Regions from separate parts of the Pseudomonas viridinivis genome, predicted to be linked through region 3. Evidence: predicted binding sites of a transcription regulator. Region 3 holds the regulator's gene; each other region holds the start of a gene.

Region 1 (3,281 bases), 200 kb from region 3:
CCGTGTCGACAGCAATATCCCCGGTCAGCGGCTGGTTGAACGCATTGTTATGGGTGGGAACGTAGCCTTGAGGCGTGCAGGCAATGGCGAACACCAGCCCATCGTGTCGCGTCAGCAGCGGTTCCTGAATCGCGGGTAGCACCTGATCGGTGTAACGATCGAAACGAGTCTGAAATTTCGCCGGTGCGGTTTTGGCAATAGGTTGGTAATTGCGATCGAACAAATCATCGAGGCTGACGCGGGCTTCATCGATATCCTGTTCGAACTTCAGCGCGATCTGACTGGCGCCCTCCTTCGCCAGGTCATAGATGCGCTGGTGATAATCATCCAGGCCCACTTCTGCCAGGCGCTCGCTGATGGTTTCGGCCTGGCCCTCCATCTGCACGGCGGCATCCGCCAGTTTGCGGGTCTGGTCATCGCTGATGGCCAGATCGCTGCGCATCTGTTGCACGGCGACGAACAGGCCGTCCAGTTGCTCTTGATTGGTTTGCGCGCCCAGGGCGATTTCGCTCACCTGCACCTCGACCCCGGCAGTCAGTCGCGCGATGTTTTCCAGATGCCGCCCCGTGAGTTCGACTTGCTCCACACCGCTGTCCAGATCGGTGGATAACTGGCGTATTTGCTCAACGACCTGGGCCGTGCGCTGCTGGATATCGGCCACCATCTGCCCAACTTCCTCGGTGGCGGTTGCGGTACGCCCGGCAAGGCCGCGCACTTCATCGGCAACCACGGCAAAGCCGCGACCGTGTTCGCCAGCGCGGGCGGCCTCGATGGCGGCATTCAAGGCCAGCAGATTGGTCTGACTGGCAATGGACTGGATAACCAGGGTCACGCGCTGGATCTCTTCACTGCGCTGACTCAAGGCCTCGATCAGTTCCCGGCTGCTGATGGCGCGTTTGCTCAGGAGGTGCATGCGGGTGATGGATTCGCCCAGCACGCTGCGGCCCGCGTCGCTGCTTTGCCGCGCCTCGCTCGACGCGCTCAAGGCCTGCTGGCTGAGCTGTGCGGTCTGGTGTTCCGTGGCGATCATCACGTCGGCGCTGGTGACGATTTTTTCCGCAGCAGACAGCTGCGACTGAACCTTGCCCGCCAGTTGCCTCACGGAAAAAGCCACGCCTGCTGCCGACAATGCGTTATGGCTGGTGGTGCGCGACAAGTCTCGGGTCAGGCGAGTGATATCGGCGTTCGGGTCATACGGCGTTTCAGCTGATGGCGTGCCCGTAAAGAACAGCGGCAGCCAGATAAATGCCAGGGCCAGCGGCAAGGCCGCGTAGACGGACAGTCCGGTATACGCCAGCGCCAGCAATAACAAGACGAACGCGATGCTTTGCAGACCGGGCACCAGCCAGCGGGCTGTCCGGGCCGATCGGGTCTCGGTTGGCTGGCGATCCAGCGGCGTGCCGGTCAAGGATCCATTTGCGGCCATAGCCTTTACCCCGTTTGAGCTTATCGTTATTTTGTCTGCATTAAACGCCAGATAGCGGCCACACGCCATGAGTCGTTAGTTGTAAACCATCCACGATAGAACTCTTCCTGCTCCTGCCCGGTCGTATCTGCATACACGCGGGACAACGGCAAGCGACACGCTCGGTACATCGATTTTTCTGATCAAGTTGAGGCATGTCTTGAGTTCTGCAACCACCCCGGTTTCGGCTGACATATTCATCGGCGACAGCACGATGGCGCAGCGCATGAGGGCTTGTGACTGGGCTGCGACTGCGTTGGGCCCTGCGGAGCATTGGCCGCAGTCACTGAAGATGGCGCTGCACATTCTGCTTACGTCGAAGTTCGAGATGTGGCTGGGCTGGGGCGAGCAAGTACATTTCTTTTATAACGACGCCTACCGCCCGACGCTCGGCCAGAAGGATGCCCATGCGCTGGGGATGCCACTGCGCGAGCTATGGCCGGAGATCTGGCTGGAAGTCAAACCGCGCATCGAGGCGGTGTATCAGCAAGGCGTTGCGACCTGGGATCAGTCACTGCTGCTGATCCTGCAGCGCCACGAATACCCGGAAGAAACCTACCACAGCTTTTCCTATAGCCCGCTGATCGGCGATAACGGCAAAATCCAGGGCCTGTTCTGTGCAGTCACCGAAGACACCGACCGCGTTCTGAATGAACGACGTCTGGCGCTGCTGCGCTCAGTGGCCAGCGGGATGGCCGGTACCCGGGATCGAAGCGGCATTTTTGCCAGCCTGCAAAGCACCCTCTCGCAGCAGCCCCGTGATTTGCCGTTTAGCCTGACTTTTGTTCTCGATGAGCATGGCGCGGCAACGCTGAGTGGCTGCAGCGGTTTCGACGAACGCCATGGCGATGCCGTCGAGCAGCTGACCAGGCTTGAACAATCGCACTGGGACAACACCGGGGCGCAGCGGCCGGACTGCCTGGCGCTGCTGGACGTGACGTCTATCGCGACGATTCTGCCCTGTGGCGCCTGGGATCAGCCGCCAGCCGTCATGGCCATGGCTCCCCTCAAAGGCACCGACCTGCTGCAGCTTAATGGCTTCATGCTGATTGGCCTGAACCCCTATCGGCCCCATGACCCGGATTACTTGAGCTTCATCGAGCTGATCGCCGGGCAAGTGGGTTCCAGCCTGACCCGTGTCGATGTCTATGAAGCCGAGCACCGTCGCGCCGAGGCGCTGGCTGATGCGTTGCAGATGCGTCAGGCCGCCGCCGAGCTGCTGCATCAAGCCAATCAGCAGCTGAGCGCCGAAGTCGAACAACGCAATCAAGCCCTCAGCGAAGCGTTGGCGCAGCTCAAGAAAGAGGCCAGCGAGCGTGAAGCCATCCAGGAAGCGTTGCGCCAGTCGCAGAAAATGGAAGCCCTGGGGCAACTCACCGGTGGCATAGCGCATGATTTCAATAATCTGCTGACGGGCATCATCGGTTCGCTGGAGATGATCAGCCGCCGCAGCAGCAGCGGTAAAGTAGCCGACACCCAGCGCTATATCGACGCAGCCACCCAGTCAGCCAATCGTGCCGCGACCCTCACTCATCGGCTGCTGGCGTTCTCCCGGCGCCAGCCATTGATCCCGCGCCCCACGGACATCAATCAGCTGATGCTGTCGATGGAGGACATCCTTCGACGCTCCCTGAAAGAAGACATTCGCATGCATCTGTTTGCCCATGACGAGCTGTGGCAAACCCTGTGCGATCCGCATCAACTGGAGAGCGCGCTGCTCAATCTGGTGATCAATGCCCGGGACGCCATGCCCGATGGCGGCCAACTGACCATCGACATCGGCAACGTCAGCCTGGCCCGCACCGCCATTGCCAGG
Region 2 (3,281 bases), 1.9 Mb from region 3:
GCCGAACATGGGGTAAAAGATCCCGGTAGCGGCGAAGGCCAGGCCCATGGTCGCATCCAGTCCTGAATACCGCGTCAGGAATCCCAGAGCGAGCATCGCCACAATGGTGATCAGCGAATAGCGCACCACCCAGATGGTTCGCAGGTAATGTCTGACCAGTTGCGGGATGGAATAACCCATCAGCAGTCCACCGAGAATCGCCGCCAGCAGGATGCCGCTGCCGGTGCTGGTGAACCAATTGAATTTGTATACCGCTTCCTCGGTTTTAGGCTGCGGCACCACCGGCGGGACTTTTTCGACTTGCTGATGCAGGGTGCCGAAGGTCACGGCAGGCGAGAAGAACGGATTGGCCTCGCGCACCGGTTTGCCTTGGGGGTCGAGCATGACCGCGCCGGTTTGCACGTTCATCGCCTGGCGAGTATCGAACATCGACTTGAAACTTTGCGTGCCCCAGGCGAAGACAAACACCGTGAGAATGATCCACGGCATCCAGGCGCGCATCACTGCCGGCCTGGCATCGGTGGCAAAGGTGGCGGTAGGTTTTTCATCCGGATCTTCGTCGACGCGCGAATTGTCCACGCGTCCCGACAAGGCGGCCGAGGTATGGATCGTGGCCGGTTTCCAGATCCTGAGAAAACCGGTCAGGCAGGCCATGGAAATCAATGCTGCGATCACATCCACCAGCATCGGCCCATGGTAATTGGAGACGACGAACTGCGGTACGGCAAAGCTGACGCCCGCGACCAGGATCGCCGGCCAGATTTCCAGCATCTTGCGCCAGCCGGCAAACGCCCAGATCAGCCAGAACGGCACCAGTACCGAGAAAAACGGCAGCTGGCGGCCGACCATCATCGACAGTTCCATCTCATCCAGCCCGGTCACCTTGGCCAGCGTGATGATCGGCGTGCCCAAGGCGCCGAAGGCCACTGGCGCGGTATTGGCAATCAGCGCCAGACCCGACGCCGCAAGAGGCGAAAACCCCAGGCCGATCAGGATTGCGCCGGTCACTGCCACAGGCGTCCCGAAACCGGCAGCCCCTTCGAAGAATGCACCAAAGCAGAAGGCGATCAACAGCAATTGCAGGCGTCGATCATCGGTGATGCGTGCCAGGGAGTCTTGCAGCACCTTGAACGAGCCGTTTTCGGTGGTCAGGCGATGCAAAAAGATGATGTTGAGCACAATCCAGCCAATGGGGAGCAAGCCGTTGGCGGCGCCGAACAGCGCCGCGGAACCTGCCATGGTGGCGGGCATACCAAACGCGAAGATCGCGATCAACAGGGCCGAAGCCAGGGCCAGCAATGCCGCAATGTGGGCCTTGATATGAAAGAACGCCAACGCTGCAAGCATCACCACCACCGGCACGGCGGCCATGATGGTGGAGAGCACCGGGTTACTGAACGGATCGTAGACTTGCTGCCAGACCATGTTCCACCTCTGCTTTTTATTGTTGGATATGCAGGCCTCTGCGCCCGGGGGATGGGTTTAGAGGTAGGTGGCTTGCAGTATAGGCGGCATTATCCGGCTGTCGTGGTGGACGTCAGGAAGCACGCATTGCCCTGATACAGCAGGTGCCCGGGGAATTGCGGATTATCGAACTGGCAATGTTGCTCCCGCATGCCCAGGTATCTGCAGGTAATCGGATAACCCCGATAAGTCATCTCGCGACAACTTGGCAAGTATAAGTTGTTAGCTGGCTAATAACTTATCGTTGGCGTCAATTCTTAACTTTTTCCAACCACTTAAGTTCACCCATTACCCGCCGATAGTCAGCATAGAGTTCAATGGTTTTTGCTATCGCTGAGGGTACGTCATGTTCAATAAACTTCTAAAAAACGAACTGGCGGCCAGGACGGCCGAGGTTGTGGAGTTCAAAGGACTGATTGCGGCACTTGAACGTTCGATGGCGGTGGTGGAGTTCGATCTGACCGGTAAAGTGCTTCGCGCCAACGACAACTTTCTGAAGACCATGGGCTATCGCGAGGATGAGTTGCTGAGCAAGTCCCACCAGGACTTTTGTTCGCCGAACCTGACGCGCAGCCGGGAATACAGCGAGTTCTGGGCGCAACTCAGGGCCGGCAAGTTTGTTTCGGGTACCTTTCAGCGCGTCACTGGCAAGGGGCAGAACATTTGGCTTGAGGCCAGCTACAACCCGGTAACGGATGAACGGGGCAAGGTGTTGAAGGTGGTCAAGTACGCGCTGGACGTCACCGCCAAGATGAGTCAGGAAGCTGAAACCCGCAGCAAGCTGGCCGCCCTTGATCGGGCCATGGCGGTCGTGGAGTTTGATCTGAGCGGCAATGTTCTGGTCGCCAATGACAATTTCCTGAAAGTGATGGGTTATGGCGCGGCTGAACTCAAGGGCAAGCAACACCGGCTATTCTGCGAGCCAAGTCTGGTCAATAGCGCCGAGTACACTGACTTCTGGCGCCGACTGAATGCGGGTGAGTTTTTCAGCGGGCAATTCAAGCGACTGGCGAAGAATGGTCGCGTGGTCTGGCTGGAAGCTTCTTACAATCCAGTGTATGACGCTGACGGCAAACTCTACAAAATCGTCAAGTTTGCCAGCGACATCAGTGATCGGGTCGAAAAGTTCGAGGCCGATTCCCGTGGCGCATCACGCGCTTACCATATTTCCGCCGAGACGGAAAAAGTCGCCGAGCACGGCGCCGAAGTCATTCAGCAAACCGCTCGGGAAATGCGCCAGATAGCCGACAATATCGGCGCTTCGGCCCGACTGGTTGGCCAACTGGGTGCACGCTCCGAGCAGATCACGGCAATCGTCAACACCATTCGCGGCATCGCTGACCAGACCAACCTGCTGGCCCTCAACGCCGCCATCGAGGCCGCGCGGGCTGGAGATCAGGGCAGGGGGTTTGCGGTGGTGGCCGATGAAGTCCGGCAACTGGCCGGGCGCACCAGCCGCTCGACGGCGGAGATTGCCGAGATGATCGGCATGATCCTGACGGAAACCCGCGATGCGGTCGCCAGCATGGACGCCACTCAGGAAGGTGCGCAACGCGGCGTCAGCCTCGCGGATCAGGCCGGGACGGTGATCCTGCAAATCCGCACCGGGACCAGCGATGCCGTGCAAGCAGTCAGCATGTTCGCCTCCAGTCATGACTGATCAGATGCTGTCCCAGGCAAAGACTGAGCTCGAGCATTGAACAGCAGGCTGTCTGTGAATGAATGGCTTATCTACGGATAAGCCTTGTGTTCGGATGATCGGCGGCGTTGCCTTCGACCATCCATCTGGACCCCAATCAAGAGCGGTGAATTTTCCA
Region 3 (3,281 bases):
CTCTTCAGCGCCGATTTCCCGACGCATGAAACGTCCCCAATCCTGGCTCAACGCTTTGGCGTCGGTACTCAAGCCATTCATCAGGGGCGTGCTTTGCTCGACCAGATCCATGGTGCGGTTGGCCGCATTTTCGGTAAGCCTGACAACATACGACAAACGCTCGGTAGCATCCGTGATCTGGGACACTTCCTTGGCCTGAGGCATGTTCGGGTCAATCTGGAAATTGACGATTGCGCTGTGCAGCTCGCGGGTGAGTTTGCCGACTTCCTGATACAAGCCGCGATCACGAGTCTGGTTCAGCTCATGGATCAATTGCACGGCTTCGCCGAAACGGCCTTTTTCAAGGCACATCACCAGCTCATGCGCGTGTTTTTTCAGGGTTGACTCAAAGTCGCCCTGTGATGACTCTTTATGCTCCATAGCACCCTCGCGGCAAACATCAGCTATTGACGCGCTCGAAGATCTTTTCGATCTTTTCTTTCAGCACTTGGGCCGTAAATGGCTTCACGACATAACCGTTGACGCCCGCCTGGGCGGCTTCGATGATCTGGTCGCGCTTGGCTTCGGCCGTGACCATCAGCACCGGAAGGTGCTTGAGTCGTTCATCGGCGCGCACCTGACGCAACAGGTCGATGCCGGACATGCCAGGCATGTTCCAGTCAGTCACCAGAAAGTCGAAAGCACCGCTCTGCAACATTGGCAGCGCGGTGAGCCCGTCATCGGCTTCGGCCGTGTTGGTGAATCCTAAATCACGCAACAGGTTTTTGATGATCCGCCGCATCGTTGAGAAGTCATCAACGATGAGGATTTTCATGTTTTTGTCCAATTCGACCTCCAAGCAGTCTTTAACGCGTTCAGCACCTGAACGCGCTGTTCAATCAATACCGGCACAGCTCACATCGGCTGTACTAAAACGACGACGGGCTTGGTAAATCAACAGTCAAGAAACCGGGCAGCAGTTCGGCGTGCCGCCAGAAAGGTAAAACTCCTTCCAACAGCTTGCAGTAATGCCAATGACCGGTTCCCGCCTTGTCCATCTCCCCACACAACGCTTTGCACAGCCGGCTTACACGTACAGCGCAACCCTACGGATGCGCCACACCTGTCAACGCGCTCGCCACTCTCCCAAACGCCCTCGCAAACGAGCTGCGCACTGGCTGTGTAACTGGCTGACTCGCGACTCGCTGACCCCAAGGACCTCACCGATTTCCTTGAGATTCAGCTCCTCGTCATAGTACAGCGCCAACACCAGTCGCTCGCGCTCTGGCAAATTGGCAATCGCATCTGCTAACGCGGCCTGGAAACGTTCGTCTTCCAGATCCCGCGATGGCTCAAGCGAACCGCTTGCGCCGTCCTCGTGCAGCCCTTCATGTTCGCCGTCCTGCAAAAGGTCGTCGAAACTGAACAGCCGGCTGCCCAGGGTATCGTTCAAAATCCCGTAATAATCATCGAGACTCAATTGGAGTTCGGCCGCAACCTCGTGATCTTTAGCGTCACGACCTGTTTTAGCTTCAATTGAGCGAATTGCGTCACTGACCATGCGCGTATTGCGGTGAACCGAACGCGGTGCCCAGTCACCTTTACGCACTTCATCGAGCATCGCGCCGCGAATCCGGATACCCGCGTAGGTCTCGAAACTCGCGCCTTTGGTGCAGTCGTACTTGGTGGACACTTCAAGCAGTCCGATCATGCCGGCCTGGATCAGGTCCTCGACCTGCACACTGGCCGGCAAGCGCGCCAGCAAGTGATAGGCGATACGCTTGACCAGCGGCGCATAGCGCTCGATGAGCTCGTACTGCGAGTTCTTGGAGGTCTTGCTGTACATCTGGTAGCCGCTGGCTGTCATTGGACAGGCCCCGCAAATGTCTGGTGAACAAGTCGCTCCACGAAAAACTCAAGATGACCGCGCGGATTGGCCGGCAGCGGCCAGGTGTCGACTTTCTGCGCAATAGCCTTGAAGGCCAGGGAGCATTTGGAGCGCGGGAACGCTTCATAAACGGCACGCTGCTTCTGCACCGCCTTGCGCACGCACTCGTCGTAAGGCACCGCACCGACGTATTGCAGGGCAACATCGAGGAAGCGGTCGGTCACTTTGGTTAGCTTGGCAAACAGGTTGCGGCCTTCCTGCGGGCTCTGGGCCATGTTGGCCAGGACCCGGAAGCGATTCATGCCGTAGTCGCGATTGAGCAGCTTGATCAGCGCGTAGGCGTCAGTGATCGAGGTCGGCTCGTCGCACACCACCAGCAAGACTTCCTGGGCAGCGCGCACGAAGCTCACCACCGACTCGCCGATGCCGGCGGCCGTATCGATGACCAGTACGTCGAGGTTATCGCCAATATCGCTGAAGGCCTGAATCAGACCGGCATGCTGCGCCGGCGTCAGGTGCACCATGCTCTGCGTGCCGGAAGCGGCTGGCACGATGCGAATCCCGCCAGGGCCCTGAAGGAGTACGTCGCGCAATTCGCAACGCCCTTCAATCACATCGGCAAGGGTGCGCTTGGGCGTAAGCCCCAGCAACACGTCGACATTGGCCAGGCCAAGGTCGGCGTCCAGCAGCATGACGCGCCGGCCAAGCTCGGCCAAGGCCAGCGATAGGTTCACTGACACGTTAGTCTTACCGACGCCACCTTTGCCGCCGGTCACCGCGATCACCTGTACGGGATGCATGCTGCCCATGTTATTTCATTACCTTGTCTTGCGTAGACCGAAGCCACATTGGGGGCTGCACGTTCGCTGAGGAACAATGCGTGGCAGACCATCGATGCAGGTAAATTCCATTAGTTCGTTTCACCTAACCCACCCGCTTGCTGGGGTTGTGGTACAGGTCGGCAAACATATCCGCCATCGCTTCTTCGCTAGGCTCTTCCTGCATCTGCACATTGACCGCACGGGTAACCAATTGGTGCCGGCGCGGAAGGTGTAAATCATCAGGTATTCGCGGCCCGTCAGTCAGGTAGGCAACAGGTAGCTCATGACTGATCGCCAGGCTGAGTACTTCGCCCAGGCTGGCAGTTTCGTCCAGCTTGGTCAGGATGCACCCGGACAAGCCACAACGTTTGTAACTGTGGTAGGCAGCGGTCAGCACTTGCTTCTGACTGGTCGTTGCCAACACCAGATAATTACGCGCCTTGATGCCACGCCCGGCGAGGCTTTCGAGCTGCATGCGCAGGGCCGGATCGCTGGCTTGCAGGCCTGCGGTGTCAATCAACACCACGCGCTTGCGCAACAGCGGCTCCAGTGCCTGAGCCAGCGACTGGCCCGGATCGACATGCGTCACCGGC

The links. Region 3 encodes FliA, which starts transcription of late flagellar genes. Its sites were predicted from a motif close to CTAAAGTTTNNNNNNNNNNNGCCGNTAA; they were not measured.
Region 1: AABC73_RS09600 (methyl-accepting chemotaxis protein) is a predicted target of FliA. The motif match lies at 1,478-1,505, and genes of this name have one in related genera.
Region 2: AABC73_RS17725 (methyl-accepting chemotaxis protein) is a predicted target of FliA. The motif match lies at 1,739-1,766, and genes of this name have one in related genera.

The regions. Positions count from the first base shown of each region.
Region 1 is NZ_CP151076.1:2,089,167-2,092,447, reverse strand. Features, by position in the region: gene AABC73_RS09600 (methyl-accepting chemotaxis protein) at 1-1,426, opposite strand, end outside; gene AABC73_RS09595 (ATP-binding protein) at 1,626-3,281, shown strand, end outside.
Region 2 is NZ_CP151076.1:3,758,954-3,762,234, reverse strand. Features, by position in the region: partial or broken gene AABC73_RS17730 (L-lactate permease) at 1-1,425, opposite strand, end outside; gene AABC73_RS17725 (methyl-accepting chemotaxis protein) at 1,811-3,124, shown strand.
Region 3 is NZ_CP151076.1:1,887,318-1,890,598, reverse strand. Features, by position in the region: gene AABC73_RS08670 (protein phosphatase CheZ) at 1-420, opposite strand, end outside; gene AABC73_RS08665 (chemotaxis response regulator CheY) at 440-814, opposite strand; gene fliA (RNA polymerase sigma factor FliA) at 1,106-1,846, opposite strand; gene fleN (flagellar synthesis regulator FleN) at 1,843-2,676, opposite strand; gene flhF (flagellar biosynthesis protein FlhF) at 2,792-3,281, opposite strand, start outside.